2 regions of the Oceanobacter sp. ABM4_470 genome follow, and region 1 is predicted to be linked to the other one. Evidence: predicted binding sites of a transcription regulator. Region 1 holds the regulator's gene; the other holds the start of a gene.
The links. The regulator PhoB, encoded in region 1, activates phosphate uptake and scavenging genes when phosphate is short. The targets are predictions, from matches to a motif close to TGTCATANNNNTGTCANA.
Positions count from the first base shown of each region.

Region 1 (7,603 bases):
TACCTGTGCGGCTTGCTGCACAACTTTGGCTATCTGGTGTTAGGTCAGGTATTTCCGCCGCAGTTTTCGCTGATCAACCGTCATATTGAAGCCAACCCCCACATCAACCGTTTCTACATTGAACGGCATTTGTTGGGGCTGTGCCGGGAACAGATGGCCAGCCTGCTGCTGGGCCAGTGGAATTTGCCCGCGGAGGCCGTAATGGCCATTCGTCAGCAACACAACCCGTTCTACTGTGGCGACCACGACAACTATGCCCAGCTGCTGTACGTCACCACCCGGGCACTGCGCCAGCGTGGCTACGGCGACGGCCCGATCGAGGCGCTTGATCCCAACGTACTGGACGCACTGGGTTTAACGCAGGAAACCGTCGACGAAGTCGCCGATGAGCTGATTGAACACGTGGGAGAGTTGGCTGATATGGTCACGGCGCTGTCTTCCTGACAGCCCGACCATCCGCGGTATCAGAGCGCTGTCTTCAAACGCCCTGACGGCCGTCAGGGACGAAAGATGTCCGAGTGCTTCAGCTCGGGAATCAGTTCCAGCAAGCCGTCCAGGCCCATCCGCCGCAAGTGGCGTTGGTTACGCTCGGGAATCCGCTCCGGGTGGCTTACCGACGCCAGAGCCTGCTCCATGTCGTCTTCCCGAATCAGGTGCAACATAGGGTAAGGAGAACGATTGGTGAAATTGCTCGGATCTTCCGGCGCTTCGCCTTCAAAGCAATATTGCGGATGAAAGGTCGCCAGCTGAATCACCCCTTCGTGGCCCATTTGCTGCAACAACTCGTCGCAAATCATGGCCCAGTTCCAGTACTCGTCAAAGTCCTGTAAGGCATGAGGTACCACAAACAAGGCGGTCGGAAGTTCGGCGGGATCGGCATCGACCACTTCGGCCAACAGATCCATGAATTCTTTGGTGATCTGGTTCAGATCGGAAGAGTCACTGACCCGAATGGCCAGTTGCGGCATAACCGGATGGGCGAAAGGACAGAGTCCCTCGCCCACCACCAGCCGGGAAACCCAAAGATGGGTTAATGCTTCGGCTGTCATCACTGTTGCTTATTGAACAGCGTCTTTCAGACCTTTACCTGGCTTGAAAGCAGGTACTTTGGCAGCAGGAATGGTGATAGCAGCACCAGTCTGTGGGTTTTTACCCTGACGCTCAGCGCGGTTACGTACTTCGAAAGTACCGAAACCGATCAGGCTTACGTTGTCGCCTTCAGCCAGAGCCTGAGCGATGCGGTCAGTGATCACAGTGATCACTTCAGACGCTTTTTCCTTGCTCAGGTCAGTTTTCTCTGCAATGGCCGCTGCCAATTCTGGTTTACGCATGAAATATCCTCTCTATGAAAGATACGGGTTATACCAACCCGATTTTAAAAATAAAGGCACACCTGTGAGCCCCGACCGTCCACAAGGTTCTGTAGAAATCACAAAAGCTCGTAAATGCCGTCGGATCTGATCCCGACAAAACCGATCAACCCGTGGCAAAAGCCGGTCGATGACGCTGACCGGGTCAACAGGGCTACACCATATCCTCGCCCAGCGGCTGAATAAAACAAATTGCCGTTTCAAGCCAGCATTGCCCAAATTGTAGCCTGAGCCGCATGGTTACTGGGACCGGCCGCCTAAGCTACTGTCGAAATCGGCGAAAATCAATGGAAGAAAGCCCGACTCTTGCCAGTATTTGTGATTTGGCGCATGCTCCGCCGCCATGATTTCCCCGATTGCCTGCCAAGCGCGCCCCTTTTTCACACCCGCTCCGCCGTGGAGCGGCCTGCACCGCAGCGCCGCGCTGCCATTACCGGCATCCCAGCGGCGCTGGCTGACCGACACCGGATCACTGACCTTGAGACTGTCCCGAATGGATCAACGCCAGTTCAGCGTCACACTCGTCAGCGAGCGTCAGGGACGTGCCAGTCCGATCGAAAGCCGCGACCTGGGCTTACCCACCAGAGCCCCTGTGTGGATTCGGGAGGTGCTGTTGCTGCTTGATGACGACTTGCAGGTTGAGGCACGTACCGTTATTCCGATGCGCTATTTGCGCCAATTGGGCAACCCGGTACGCCGTCTGGGTAACCGCTCACTGGGCAGCTTCCTGTTTCGCCATCCACAGCTGCAACGCCAGCCGATGCGGTTTTGCTGCCTGCCGAAGCACAAAAGCGCCAGCGGCCGCCTGCAAGACCTGATCACCAGCCCCTGGTGCCGCCGTTCGGTGTTTCACATTGGCACCAGCAAACTGTTGGTCAGCGAGGCATTTGCCAGTAACCTGCTCAGCGGCCAGCCCTGAAGGCCGCGCGCCAACCCGATTTCGACCCGCACCACAGTAAGGACCCCGATATGAAGCCGTTGACCCAAACCCTCGATCGAGTCTGGCCAGACTGGCACCAATGGGTTCAGATCACACGGTTCGACAAACCGGTGGGCTCCTATCTGCTGCTGTGGCCTACCTTTTGGGCCTTGTGGATTGCCGCTGAAGGGGTGCCAACGCTGGCCAACCTGATTATTTTCACGCTGGGCGTGTTCCTGATGCGCTCCGCCGGCTGTGTGATCAACGACTACGCCGACCGTGAAATAGACCGCCACGTCAAACGCACCAAAGACCGGCCACTGACCCAGGGCCGACTGACTGAAAAACAGGCGCTGATCGGCTTTGCTGTACTCTGTCTGACGTCGTTTGTACTGGTGTTGTTCACCAACAGCCTGACCATCTGGCTGTCATTTGGTGGCGTGGCGCTGGCGGCCCTGTATCCGTTTATGAAACGTCACACCTACCTGCCACAGGTGTTTCTGGGAGCGGCATTTTCGTGGGCGATTCCGATGGCGTTTGCCGCCGAAGCCAATCAACTGACCACCATCTGCTGGTTAATCTTTATTGCCAAACTGAGCTGGACGGTGGGCTACGACACCATCTATGCCATGGTCGACCGTGATGACGACTTGAAGATTGGCGTTAAAAGCACCGCCATCCTGTTTGGCGACATGGATGTGACGATTATCGCCACCCTCTACGCCGTGGCGCACTTATGCCTGTTTTCCGTTGGCAGCCAACTGCAACTACACTGGAGCTACTGGCTTTGCTGGCTGGCCGCTGGCGGCTTCATGGCCTGGCAAATCATCAACATCCGCAGCCGCGATCGCATGGGCTGTTTCCGTCAGTTTCGACTGGCGCATTGGTATGGCGTGATGATGTTGGCAGGATTGATTGCGGGCTATGCCCTGCGCTAAGCCCGGGCTTTGGCCAGGCCGCCCGCGAATGGCGCTGTCGACCGGCTTTTGACGAGTCGCTGACAATGTCACACCGCTGTAACACAAGGCCAGTGTAATACAAGCCGCCTATTAATATTGTGTGACAATTTTGTGACGAGCAACCTATGACTAAAGCTGGCAAAAGCGTCTTGATCGTAGACGATGAAGCACCGATTCGTGAAATGATCGCCGTGGCCCTTGAAATGGCCGGTTACGAATGCATGGAAGCGGCTAACGCTCAGGAAGCCCATGCACAAATTATCGACCGCAAACCCGACCTGATTCTGCTCGACTGGATGCTGCCTGGCACCAGCGGAGTAGAATTTGCCCGTCGTCTGAAGCGTGAAGATCGCACCGCCGAGTTGCCGATCATCATGCTGACCGCCAAAGGCGAGGAAGACAACAAGGTTCAGGGGCTGGAAGCCGGTGCCGACGATTACATCACCAAACCTTTCTCCCCTCGTGAACTGGTTGCGCGCCTGAAAGCCGTACTTCGCCGTTCAACCCCACAGGGTATCGAAGAACCGATTGAAGTCAGCGGCCTGCTGCTGGACCCGGTTTGCCACCGCGTGACCTCGTTCGACAAGCCGCTCGACATCGGCCCGACCGAATACCGCCTGTTGCAATTCTTTATGACCCACCAGGAACGTGCCTATTCACGTGCACAGTTGCTTGATCAGGTCTGGGGCGGTAACGTTTACGTCGAAGAGCGCACCGTGGATGTTCATATTCGTCGACTGCGCAAGGCGCTGGGTGAAGCCCATGAACATATGATTCAAACCGTTCGTGGCACCGGCTATCGTTTCTCTACAAAAGTTGCCTGATATTCAATGAATCCAATTTGGCGCAGGGAGTTGCGTCGCGTGTTTTACCTGTTGGTAATGGGCGTGGCGCTGGGTTACTACCTCGACAACCCCTTCATCGGCATTTGCGCCGTACTGGCTGGCTATATTGGCTGGCACTGGTTACAGCTCTACCGCCTTAACCAATGGCTTGAAGATGGACAAAGCTCCTTATTGCCCCGAACCCTCGGGATCTGGGGCTCCGTCTTTACCCAGACCCAGCGTTTGCAGCAACGCAGCATTAAAAACCAGCAGCAACTGCAAGGCGTGATCAACCGTATTCAGGACTCTACGGCGGCCTTAAAAGACGCCGTGATGATGGTCGACTCCACCGGGGCGCTGGAATTCTGGAATCAGGCCGCTGAAGGCTATCTGGGCTTGCGCCATCCGGTCGACCTCGGCCAGCCGATCACCAACCTGATCCGTACGCCGGAATTCAAATCCTACTTTGAACAAGCCGACTACCGCGAACCGCTGGTGATCAAATCGCCGGTAAACCCGCAACTGTCGTTGCAGTTCAACATCACCCTGTTTGGCCGCCGTGACCGCTTGATTCTGGTACACGACATCACCCGCCTGAAACAGCTGGAACAAATGCGCAAGGACTTCGTTGCCAACGTCAGCCACGAACTGCGCACCCCACTGACGGTGATTTCCGGCTATGTCGAAACCATGCAAATGGGCGCCGACATGCTGCCTCCGCGCTGGGCCCGCATGCTGCAACAGATGAACAGCCAGAGTCACCGTATGGGCAACCTGATCAAGGATTTGCTGATGCTGTCGCAGCTGGAAACCAGCCAGGCCAAGGATGAACAAAGCATCGACGTCGAAGCCATGCTGCAATCGATCGAAACCGATGCCCGAGCGCTCAGCAATGGTCGCCATCAGGTCAATCTGGTGCATGCCGACAAGCAGCGCTTGACCGGCAACTACAACGAGATTCGCAGTGCCTTCTCAAATCTGGTGTTCAACGCGGTGAAATACACCCCGGACGGTGGCTCCATCAACATTGAATGGCGCCAAACCCGACATGGCGGCTGTATGAGCGTAAAAGACAACGGTATTGGCATTGCCGCACACCACGTGCCGCGCCTGACCGAACGTTTTTACCGCGCCGACCCCAGCCGTAGCATTGAAACCGGCGGTACCGGTCTTGGACTGGCCATCGTCAAACACGTGCTGCTGCACCACCAGGGCGAGCTGAAGATCGAAAGTGAGGAAGGCAAAGGCAGTACCTTCAGCTGTGTGTTCCCGCTGAAGCGTATGACCGACGGCGTCGCTGACGCGACTAGCGACAACGAGCAATAAAGCGCGACAGGGCGTCCATTTTTTCGGGGTCGTCATCGACAATCCGGATGCGGATCTGAATGGTTTCGGCATCCGGATGCGGCTCCTGTGCTTGCAACATCCGCACAAAGCCGTTAATCCGTGCAATCACCTCTTGCTGGTCATCGGTGATATCAATCACCACCTGTTCCAACAACCCCGGCACCTCACCGCTGCGCTTGAAGACCCCCAGCAGCTCAATCAGGTTCATGTCCTTGATCACCAGCTTGGCTTCGCCACCGGACGCAAACCGCACCACTGCAAGTCCCATCGCCTTGCCACCACCCTTGGGCTTTTTCTCTGCCGCCGCAGCCGGTTGTCCGGCCAGCAGCGGCGACCCGGCAGCAGGCTGAGCCTTGGCAGGCGCTGAAGGTTTAGCCGGGCTGGCACTACCGCCCATCAAGACCGACGCACCGCCCATGTCCCCGGCAACCTTCTGTTCAGAGGTTTTCACCGGCCGTACTTTCAGGTGCCGAAACACCATCCGGGTCAGCTTGTCGACGAAAGCATCGCGGGTAAATGGCTTGCCGATGTAATCCGACACCCCCGCTTCCACCGCCTTGACCACATGATCCTTGTCGCCCCGGCTGGTGATCATCATAAACGGCGTTTTTTCGTGCTGGCTTTGCGAACGCATCCATTGCAGCACTTCCAGCCCCGACATTTCAGGCATCTCCCAGTCGCACAGCACCACATCCACCTTGTGGCTATTGAGCATGGCCACCGCTTTCTTGCCATTAATGGCTTCCACCAACTGGCAATTCGGGTAGGTTTGCTTGACGGCTTTTTTCACCAGATCGCGAATAAACGCCGCATCATCTACCAACAGAAAGGTTAACTCGGCCATGCCTTGTGCTCCGCACCAGAAAACGCAGGTCCCCCTGCCTGATTCCTCAGCGTAGACGAGGTTGACGCTGCTCGCGCTCCATCTGCCACATGGTGGCACCAATGACCGCCGCCGGTGGCACCAGACAATTGAGTACCGGCACAGCCATCAGCAAGGATACCGATGCACCAAAGCCATAGGCCGTCCAACGCGTCTCGGCAACAATCTTGCGGCTGCTGCGGAAATCTTTCTGATGGTTATCGAGGGTGTAGTCACTGTATTGCAACGACATCACCCAGCTACCAAAGGCAAACCAGACAAACGGCATCACCGGAATCAGCAACGGCAGCAACAAGGGAATCACAAACAGCAGCAGATAGCGCGGCATGTAATAGGCCATTTTCACCAGTTCGCGGCCAAGCGTACGGGGAATCAGGCTGGCCAGACTCTCCTCCGGCGCGACAATGCCGTAACGCTCTTCAATCTTGCCCGCCAGCAAGCCGTAAAACGGGCTCGCCAGCAGCAACAAAATGGCCGAAAAGAAGTAGCCCGACACCATCACCGACAGCAACACCGCAACCGGCACAATCAACCACGCCAGCCAGGCCCACCAGCCTTCGTGCAGCCAGTCCATGCCGGTGACATAACCCACCGCCCAATACACCCCGGCGGTCAGAATCACCAGGTTCATCAGAATAGGCAGCCATACATAACGGCGAATGCCCGGTTCATTCAGCAGCGCAAAGCCTTTCAGCAGATACCCTGCCCCACTTACGAGGTTGTCTTTCATTTCCAGTCCGTGCAACAAATTGACAGTTTTTATACAATGCGCGCCCCATTGCGCAAGAGACACACCCACCATGACGCCTGATCGTCTTGACCGAGTGGTATCCACCCTCAATCGTCGGCAACCCGACCTCACCGTGATTACCGACGAAGTCTACAAGTCCCACAACCAGGCGGCCATTGCCCGTACCTGCGATGCCTTCGCAGTACAGGACCTTCACGTGGTGTGGCCAAGCCGTGGCAGTGGTGATTTCCGCATGAGCAACGCCACCGCAGCAGGCTCCGGCAGCTGGGTAACGGTCAACACCCACGACAACATCGAAAGTGCCATCACCGGCTTGCAGCAACAGGGCTTCCGCGTGTGCGCTGCGCACCTGACCGACCGTGCGACCGACTTCCGCGACTACGATTTCACCCAGCCAACGGCGCTGCTTATGGGCACCGAAAAGGAAGGCGTCAGCGATACCGCCGCCGAACTGGCCGACGAACACCTGATCATTCCGATGTACGGTATGGTACAGTCGTTTAACGTTTCCGTCGCAGCGGCTATTATCCTTCATGAAGCCAGCCGTCAG
Region 1 is NZ_JBSWTR010000001.1:3,343,954-3,351,556, forward strand. It holds gene ACXADJ_RS14720 (HDOD domain-containing protein) at 1-444, shown strand, start outside; gene ACXADJ_RS14725 (DUF1415 domain-containing protein) at 498-1,049, opposite strand; gene ACXADJ_RS14730 (HU family DNA-binding protein) at 1,059-1,331, opposite strand; gene ACXADJ_RS14735 (chorismate--pyruvate lyase family protein) at 1,714-2,289, shown strand; gene ubiA (4-hydroxybenzoate octaprenyltransferase) at 2,340-3,227, shown strand; gene phoB (phosphate regulon transcriptional regulator PhoB) at 3,374-4,072, shown strand; gene phoR (phosphate regulon sensor histidine kinase PhoR) at 4,079-5,398, shown strand; gene ACXADJ_RS14755 (response regulator) at 5,379-6,263, opposite strand; gene cysZ (sulfate transporter CysZ) at 6,310-7,032, opposite strand; gene trmH (tRNA (guanosine(18)-2'-O)-methyltransferase TrmH) at 7,103-7,603, shown strand, end outside.

Region 2 (7,603 bases), on a different contig from region 1:
GAAGACGGCGATCGCCGTAAATTGCAGGTACTGCGCGGCTACGCCATGGAAGTGATGGTGCAAGCGGTGAGTGCCAGTTTCATTCGTAACGAACAGGCACTACTGGCCGGGACACTGGAAGGCGACATCATTCAGCATTGCCCCACGGCGGTGAAACACGCGGTTGCCAGTGCCAAGCAATTGGCTCGTGAACGTATTTTCCGGGATGGCCGCAAACTGACCATTGAGATTGGTGCCTATTCAACGCTTGGTACGCTGCTGGAAGCGTTTCTGACCGCAGCCAAGGAATGTGCCACGGAAAAGCGGTCGACCTTCCGTAACGCCCGCTTGCTGGAATTGATGGGTGGCTCAGCCCCGCAGCCGGACTGGAGTTTGTACGACAGTTATATGCGAACGCTGGATTTTATCTCCGGCATGACCGACTCCTACGCGGCCAGTCTGGCCAAGCAGTTTGCCGGTTATCGGCCGCCATCGACGATGTGATCCGCAACGGCTACTTCGGTGCTTCAATCGCTCAGTCAGCGTAAATAAAAAACCGGCGCAGCCAAATGGCCACGCCGGTTTTTATTTATCGAAGCACGATTTATTTACCGAAGCTCGGCTCAGTCGTTGCTCAGCACCGTGTCGCTTTCAACCACGGACAGGTTTTGAATCACACTGTCGTTGGCGGCATCGGTGTCTTCGTCAGCAAAGTTGCTGCTGCCATCGATCGGGTGGTTGGCCAGCAGGTACTCTGCAAAGGCATCCTGTTCGGTGCCGTTGTCAGCAAAGGTCGCAGCACCGCTTTGAACACCCGCTTCTTCCAGATCAACAAAGTCTGCCGCGGCATCTGTGTACGGGAACGGATAGCCGTCACCGCCTGTGCCCAGGTAGCCCAGCGTGACCATGCGGAAGGTTTGGGTAGCCGCGGTGGCATCCAGCGCACCATTTTCAACGATGGTCACGGTATCGCCATCGGCTTCAGCGCCATTGCTGTCCAGTACCACCAGATTAACGATGCGGGAGTCAGCGTCCATAGTCGGGTCGAAGCTGTAGCGAATACCAGCAACCTGACCGAAGGAACCCGGGGTAGAACCCTCGGCCCAACCGGCAACGGCGTGTTCAACGATCTCTTTCAGTTGTTCGCCCGTCACGGTAATCAGCGCCAGGCTGTTGTTGAAGCGCAGTGAGGTTTCGATATCCAGCTGTGAAATATCACCGGCTTCGTTGACGCCTTCAACACCGGCAGGAGCTGAACAGGTCAGGTCTTCCGGATTGGTGGAACCGGCCGGGTAGCTGCAGCTGCCAATGGCCGCGCGAATACCACCACCGTTCTTGAGGGAAATCGCTACCGAAGCGTCGGTTGCCTGCGCATACACCAGGTTGGCTTCAGCGGTCAGGTTACCGAGGTTGGTTTCTTCGGTACGCACGGAGCCACGCTCGCCGTTCAGGTAAACGTCGGTTTTGCCAAACACGGTACCAACGCGGTCAATCAGTGCGGCTTGCAGGGCATCTGACAAGGTCACTACGCCGTCGATCATGTCGGCGTCGGCAATGGCATTTTCCAGCAGGCCTTGTTCGTCAGCCGCGTAGGCACCGTTGATGCTGTCGTTGAGCAGTTCTTCAACGATCACGCCGTCTTCGTCAAAGTTCACCACCAGACGACCCAGGTAGGTGTAGTCACCGTCGGTGTTCACCACCAGAACCGGCTCATTGCTACTGCTGGTGAACGCCAGCGGGTAGCTGTCGGCAGCGCTGTCGCCGTCACGCAGACGGTCATTGCTATCGGCCAGAATGGTGTTGGAACCGCCAGCCACAATGATGTCGACGCCGCTCAGCAGTGGAGCCAGCGTTTTTTCGATGGCGATTTGCTGCATATGGGCCAGCAACACCACCTTATTGATGCCTTCGTCAGTCAGAGCATCGACTTGCTGCTGGATAATGGCCGCCAGGGCGGTGTAGTCGGTGTGGTCTTCCGGCGTGATGGTGATGCCATCCGGGGAGGAAATGGTTGCCAGTGTTGGCGTAGTCGCACCAACCACACCAATGACTTCGCCACCCACGCGGATCACGGTAGACGCTGCGACCTTGCCCGCCAGATCGGCTGCCGGGGTGCCGTCTTCGCCAATCAGAGTACTCAGGTCGGATGCACTGAAATCCAGGTTGGAAGACAGGTACGGGAACTGAGCACCTTGCCAATCGCCGTCAGCCGCCAGCAAACCGGCCACTTCGGCGGTGCCGAGGTCAAATTCGTGGTTACCAAAGGCCGATGCCTGCACGCCCAGTTCGTTCAGGAAGGCAACGTGAGCACGACCGGCAGCGGCATTGCCCAGCTGTTCGGAGAGGTCGGCTGCAACGCTGTAGTCCGGGCCGGGAATCCAGTTGTCACCAGAGCTCAGCAGCACAGTGTTGTCGTATTCGCCTCGGAAAGTGTCGACCAATGCCGAGAAGTATTTGACGTTGCCGACGATGTCGCGGCCGCCGTCAACATCGGCAAAGTGCAGCAATTGCAGTTCAAACAGGTCGCTGGTGCCGTTGCAGAGGGTTTCGCTGGCAGTGATTTCGCTGCTGGCCAATACGCCATCGGCGTTGGTATCGATGCCGGTATGAATGGTGATACCGCCATTGGTACAGGTGCTGCCAGTGGCCAGGGTTTCGGTACTGGTCAGTGCATTGAGACCGTTGCTTCCATTAGTGCCGGTGCTGCCGTCATCGCCATCGCTACCACAGGCTGCCAGCAATACCGCCAGCGAGAGAGCGGACATTTTGAACGCTTTCATTGGACTTCCTCTATCTACAGGGCTTTAAAAGGTGTCCCACGCTATGCGGCGTAAATGACTGTGTAGTTAATAAACAGTGACCAATCGATGACAATAATTGACGATCTGTTTGCGTTCTTTACCTGTGCTTCAAGGCCAACCTGCGTAGCTGCCCGGAATTCTGTGCTCTGGCACGGGTCTGACCGGTTCGGGTGTCGCCAGCGTGTGTCACTGTCGCTAGAATGCCCGTTCCCTTTTTCTGTAGGCTCGGACTGCTGTCGTTTATGAATATCGATTTTCCCCTGATCCTGATGATCGCCACCTTTGTCACTGGCCTGGTTGCGCTGGCTGACAAGCTCTACTTTGCCAAGCGTCGCGAGCAGGAGGCTGAAGAGCCATTTCTGATTGAACAGAGCAAATCCTTTTTCCCGGTACTGGCCATTGTGTTTGTGCTGCGCTCCTTTATTGCCGAACCGTTTCAGATTCCGTCGGCGTCGATGGAGCCGGGATTGATCAAGGGCGACTTTATTCTGGTCAGCAAGTTTGACTACGGTCTGCGCCTGCCAGTTTGGGGCACTACCCTGATCCCGGTGGGTGAACCTGAGCGCGGTGACGTGATGGTGTTCTTCCCGCCGGAAGATCCACGTTATTTCATCAAACGGGTGATCGGCCTGCCGGGTGACCATATTGAATTCCACGATGGCCAGCTGAGCGTTAACGGTAAGAAGATTGAGACCACGCCATTGGGTGGCGAGCCGGTTTACCGCCCTCTGAACTTCTATGCTGAGGAAAAACTCGGTGAGCACAGCGCTAAAATCCAGTGGATGGTTAGCCCGGAAGCCAGCAGCAATGGCCAGATGATGGTTATGACTGGGCCGCAAGGGGAGTGGGATGTGCCTGAAGGCCACTACTTCATGATGGGCGATAATCGCGGAAACAGTGCCGATAGCCGTGTGTGGGGCTTTGTGCCGGAAGAAAACATCGTCGGTAAAGCGGTAGCGATCTGGATGCACTGGGAAAACTTCACCGATATTCCATCGTTTGATCGTAATACCTGGATTAATTGATCGTTTATTTCATCGAAATAGTGTCCACTTTGACGGAGCCATTACCGGCTCCGTCAAATGCTGCAATCGTCAATGATTGGCTATGAAGATTGGCTATGATGAGTTGTAGCCGTATTTTTCTCGTTGGCACAAGGAACCGTCATGTCGACCAAAAAACCGTGTAGAGTTTGTATCTATTCCCGCTGGGGAATGACCATTCTGATGCTGGTGGCACTGGCCTCCGTGGCCTATCTGAACCTTTCTGCCTGAATTCTGATGATCTTTTGATCGTCCATTGGATGCCTAAAACCACGAAACGTCCGTTTCGCCGTGCTTTTGTAAGTAAATTCTTCTGGTTCGTGATTTTGGTTAGTGAATTTCACTGTGCTTGAGATGTATCCACTTTTTCGTAAGCAATGTTGTAATTTTTTCATCTTTCGAGGGGTGGACGTTTGCAATAGCAGGTCTACAATGCGGCCGTTTTTCCGTGGTAGGGCGTTGAGTTATGAATTTGGCTCGTCAACTGAAAGGTATGGCATTCGATTGGGCAGACCGCGTAGTTCCGGTAAAGCCAGTCGTGCGTGCGCCGCACGTCCAGTCGACGCTGGATCGCGAATCCAGACGTATGCATTTGTACTTTTCCCGTCACTGTCCTGCCTCTATTCAGGTACGTCGACATTGCCAGAAGCTTGGACTTCGGGTGGTGGAAAAAGACGTTGAGCGCGTTGATGCCTACCGTAACGAATTGATTTGTGGCGGCGGTGCGCCTCGTGTGCCATGCCTGCGTATCGACGGCCAGGCCGACTCCGAATGGCTGTACAGCCCACAAGCCATTGTCGATTTTCTGAACCAGCGTTTCTGACGTTTTTCTGCCCTAAGCTAACGCCCGTTCGTTTTTGGGGCAGGGCTCTAGGGGGGCCTAGTACACTTGATAGATTTATCCGTTACCATCTGTAACTTCTGGTGAACGGTTGGTCAGGTTCGTAGTGTGTTGTTGCAACTGCCAGCGTAACCCTTGTTAGCAAACTAGACTTGTGAGAGTTCCCCCTTTTCACAGGCTATTGCCATGCGCTTGGTGCGTTCTCTCCGTTTATTCTTTTGTTTTTCCATTGCGTCCTTTCTTACGCTGTTCGGTTCTCTGGCGCAGGCAACCTTGCCTGCTGCTGTTGGCGGTGACATCGCTCCAGAGGCGCTGCTTCATCAAGCGTCGTCTGCCGACACTGCCATGTCAGTCAGTACCGAAACTGTTGTTGAGCAACAACGTCAGGCAGCGGTGACGGCGTCTCAGGCACGATTGTCGTCGATCATGTCAACCAGTGGCACCAGCACCGTGCAAAAGCTGCTGGTGATCCGCGTCAGCTTTACCGATATCCAGGCCAACTACAGCCAGCAGCAGCTTGAAGAGCGCTTCTTCGGCAGCAGCGGCAGCGTTGCCAGTTATTACCGTGAAAACTCTTACGGCAGCATGCAGATGGAACCTGCATTGCCCGACCAGCCGGTGATTGATGTCAGCCTCGACTACGAGCACCCGGATTTTGGCTTTTACGTTGGCGGCGGCAGCAGTGCCAGCCTGGCGACGGACGCGCTGATGGCGGTTCACGACCAGGGGCTGTTGGATATGTCGGATTTCGACAGCAATGGCGATGGTTTTGTGGTGGCGGCTGAGCTGGGCATCGTCTTTATTGTCGCGGGCTACGAAAATGCCTATTTGGGTTCTGCGACCACCCGGCCCCGGGTGTGGGCTCACCAAACCAGTTTCGGCGCCTTGTATCTGGACGACGTACTTTTAAATGGCTACGTCATGTTTGGCGAGCGTCACGAACAGCATCTGGCCACCATTGGTGTGATTTGCCACGAGCTGGGTCACTTGCTGTTGGGCCTGCCAGATTTGTACACCAGCACCGGTACGGCCAGTGGCGTCGACCGTTGGGGCTTGATGAGTCTGGGCGGCTGGAATGGCCTTACCGATGCGGGTGATTCGCCGTCCAACATGATGGCCTGGTCGAAGGACCGCTCCGGTTTCCTGCAAACGGATCAGGTTGAAACGGGTGTTACCGAGTGGCAGGTCGACAGTGCTTCCTCTGAAGCGGTGGCATTGGAAATTCCGGTGGACGAATATCAGCATGGCGAACGGGTGTTACTCGAGTATCGCACCCAAACCGGCTACGACGAGTCGCTGCCGCAAAGCAGTGTGCTGGTGACCCGGGTGAATGACCGCTTGCAGCGGTTGTCGGCCACCACCAATCAAAGCAGCAACGGGGTATCCTTTATTGTCGATTCGGTGGAATACGGCGATGACGAGCTGATTGCCGACCAAAGCATTTACGACATCAGCGGCAGTGAGTTGCTGGCCGTGGTATCCGGGCAGTCGACCGATGACTCAACCGCTTTGCGGTTGGAACGCTTTACCGAGGGCAATGGCCGCTCGGTGGGCTACGACCAGACTACCGGGGACGCCAGCTGGAACCCGTCCAGTGAAGTCGACTTGATCGTTGAATTTCCAGTTACCAGCCTGAGCCAACTGGCCACCTTTGAAGGGGCGGATATCTACGCCACTGGCGCGGGCACCATGACCGTTCGGCTGGACTCACGCCTCGCCGGTCAACCCAACTACGTCACTCGCGCTACGCGCACGGTTGAGCTCGAAGTGGGCTGGAACCGGGTGTCGTTTGGTGCCATCGCTGCTTCCCAATTCACCGATATGATTGCCATTCGACTGGTTCACAACGGCTCCAGTGGCTCCATCGGTATCGACCTCTCAACCGAACCCTCTGGCCATACCTGGTACAAAACCCAATATGTGCGTTTTGAAAGCGGTATGGACGCCAACATCAAGGGGCTCTATCGCATCGACCCGGAACTGGCAGCCATGCCTGAGAACGAGGAAGAGCCAATAGATTCGGGTTCTTCGGGCTCGTCAGATAGCGGTTCTTCTGGCGGCGGTTCCGGCTATTTACTGATCTTAATAAGCCTCGGCTTGCTGCTGGGTAAGCGTCGTTCTAGAGTGCAGCGCTGATACCTTTATCCCCCAAGGATTATTGTTAATGAGCGTCCACATTCCATCGCATGGAGGGGCACGCACGTACCTGCCCTGGCTGCTGTTCAGTTTTTTACTGCTAGTGCTGGTGTGGCTGGAACCGGCTTCGGCCCAATGGTTGGAGTTTCATCGCAGCGACATTCAAGAGGGAGAGTACTGGCGGCTGCTGACGGCCAATCTGGTGCATCTGTCCTGGTTTCATGTGTTTGGTAATGTCGGCGGCTGGTTGCTGGCAGCCTGGCTTTTGGGAGCGTCTGCTGCGTTCTGGCGGGTGTTGCTGTTGGTGGTGTGGTGCAGCTTATGGGTTGGAACCGGCCTGTGGTGGTTCGCGGACGAGCTACAGCGTTACTCCGGTTTCTCCGGTGCCTTGCATGGCGTGTTGCTGGTGATGCCGTTTTGGTCGGTTTATTACAGTCGTCGATTTGCCATTGGCTTTGCAGCGGTGTTGGTTGCCAAGGTGTTGTGGGAACAAACCGACTGGTACAACGACATGGCGATGGCAGAGCTGATTGGCGGTCGGGTGGAAGCCCGGGCGCATTTGCTGGGGATTTTGGCGGGTGGCACTGCGTTGCTGCTTGTGTCAGGCTGGCTGCAGTTTTTCCACCCTTCGGGACGTGACGCTCACGAGCACTGACTCAGTAGCGCCAATTGACGAGCCCGCAGCGGGAGAGTAGCACGAGAACAGCAGCATGAGCCCAGAAACATGAGTAGCAAGAATCACCGCCGCGGTCCGTGGACCATTCAGCAACAACACACGGTGTATGAAAATCCGTGGATCAAGG
Region 2 is NZ_JBSWTR010000002.1:505,334-512,936, forward strand. It holds gene ACXADJ_RS18950 (deoxyguanosinetriphosphate triphosphohydrolase) at 1-483, shown strand, start outside; gene ACXADJ_RS18955 (bifunctional metallophosphatase/5'-nucleotidase) at 603-2,759, opposite strand; gene lepB (signal peptidase I) at 3,023-3,805, shown strand; gene ACXADJ_RS18965 (disulfide bond formation protein B) at 3,929-4,054, shown strand; gene ACXADJ_RS18970 (glutaredoxin family protein) at 4,290-4,646, shown strand; gene ACXADJ_RS18975 (M6 family metalloprotease domain-containing protein) at 4,938-6,800, shown strand; gene rrtA (rhombosortase) at 6,829-7,455, shown strand; gene ACXADJ_RS18985 (NUDIX domain-containing protein) at 7,525-7,603, shown strand, end outside.
Region 2: a site for PhoB is predicted at 2,835-2,852, ahead of ACXADJ_RS18955 (bifunctional metallophosphatase/5'-nucleotidase). Genes of this name have one in related genera too.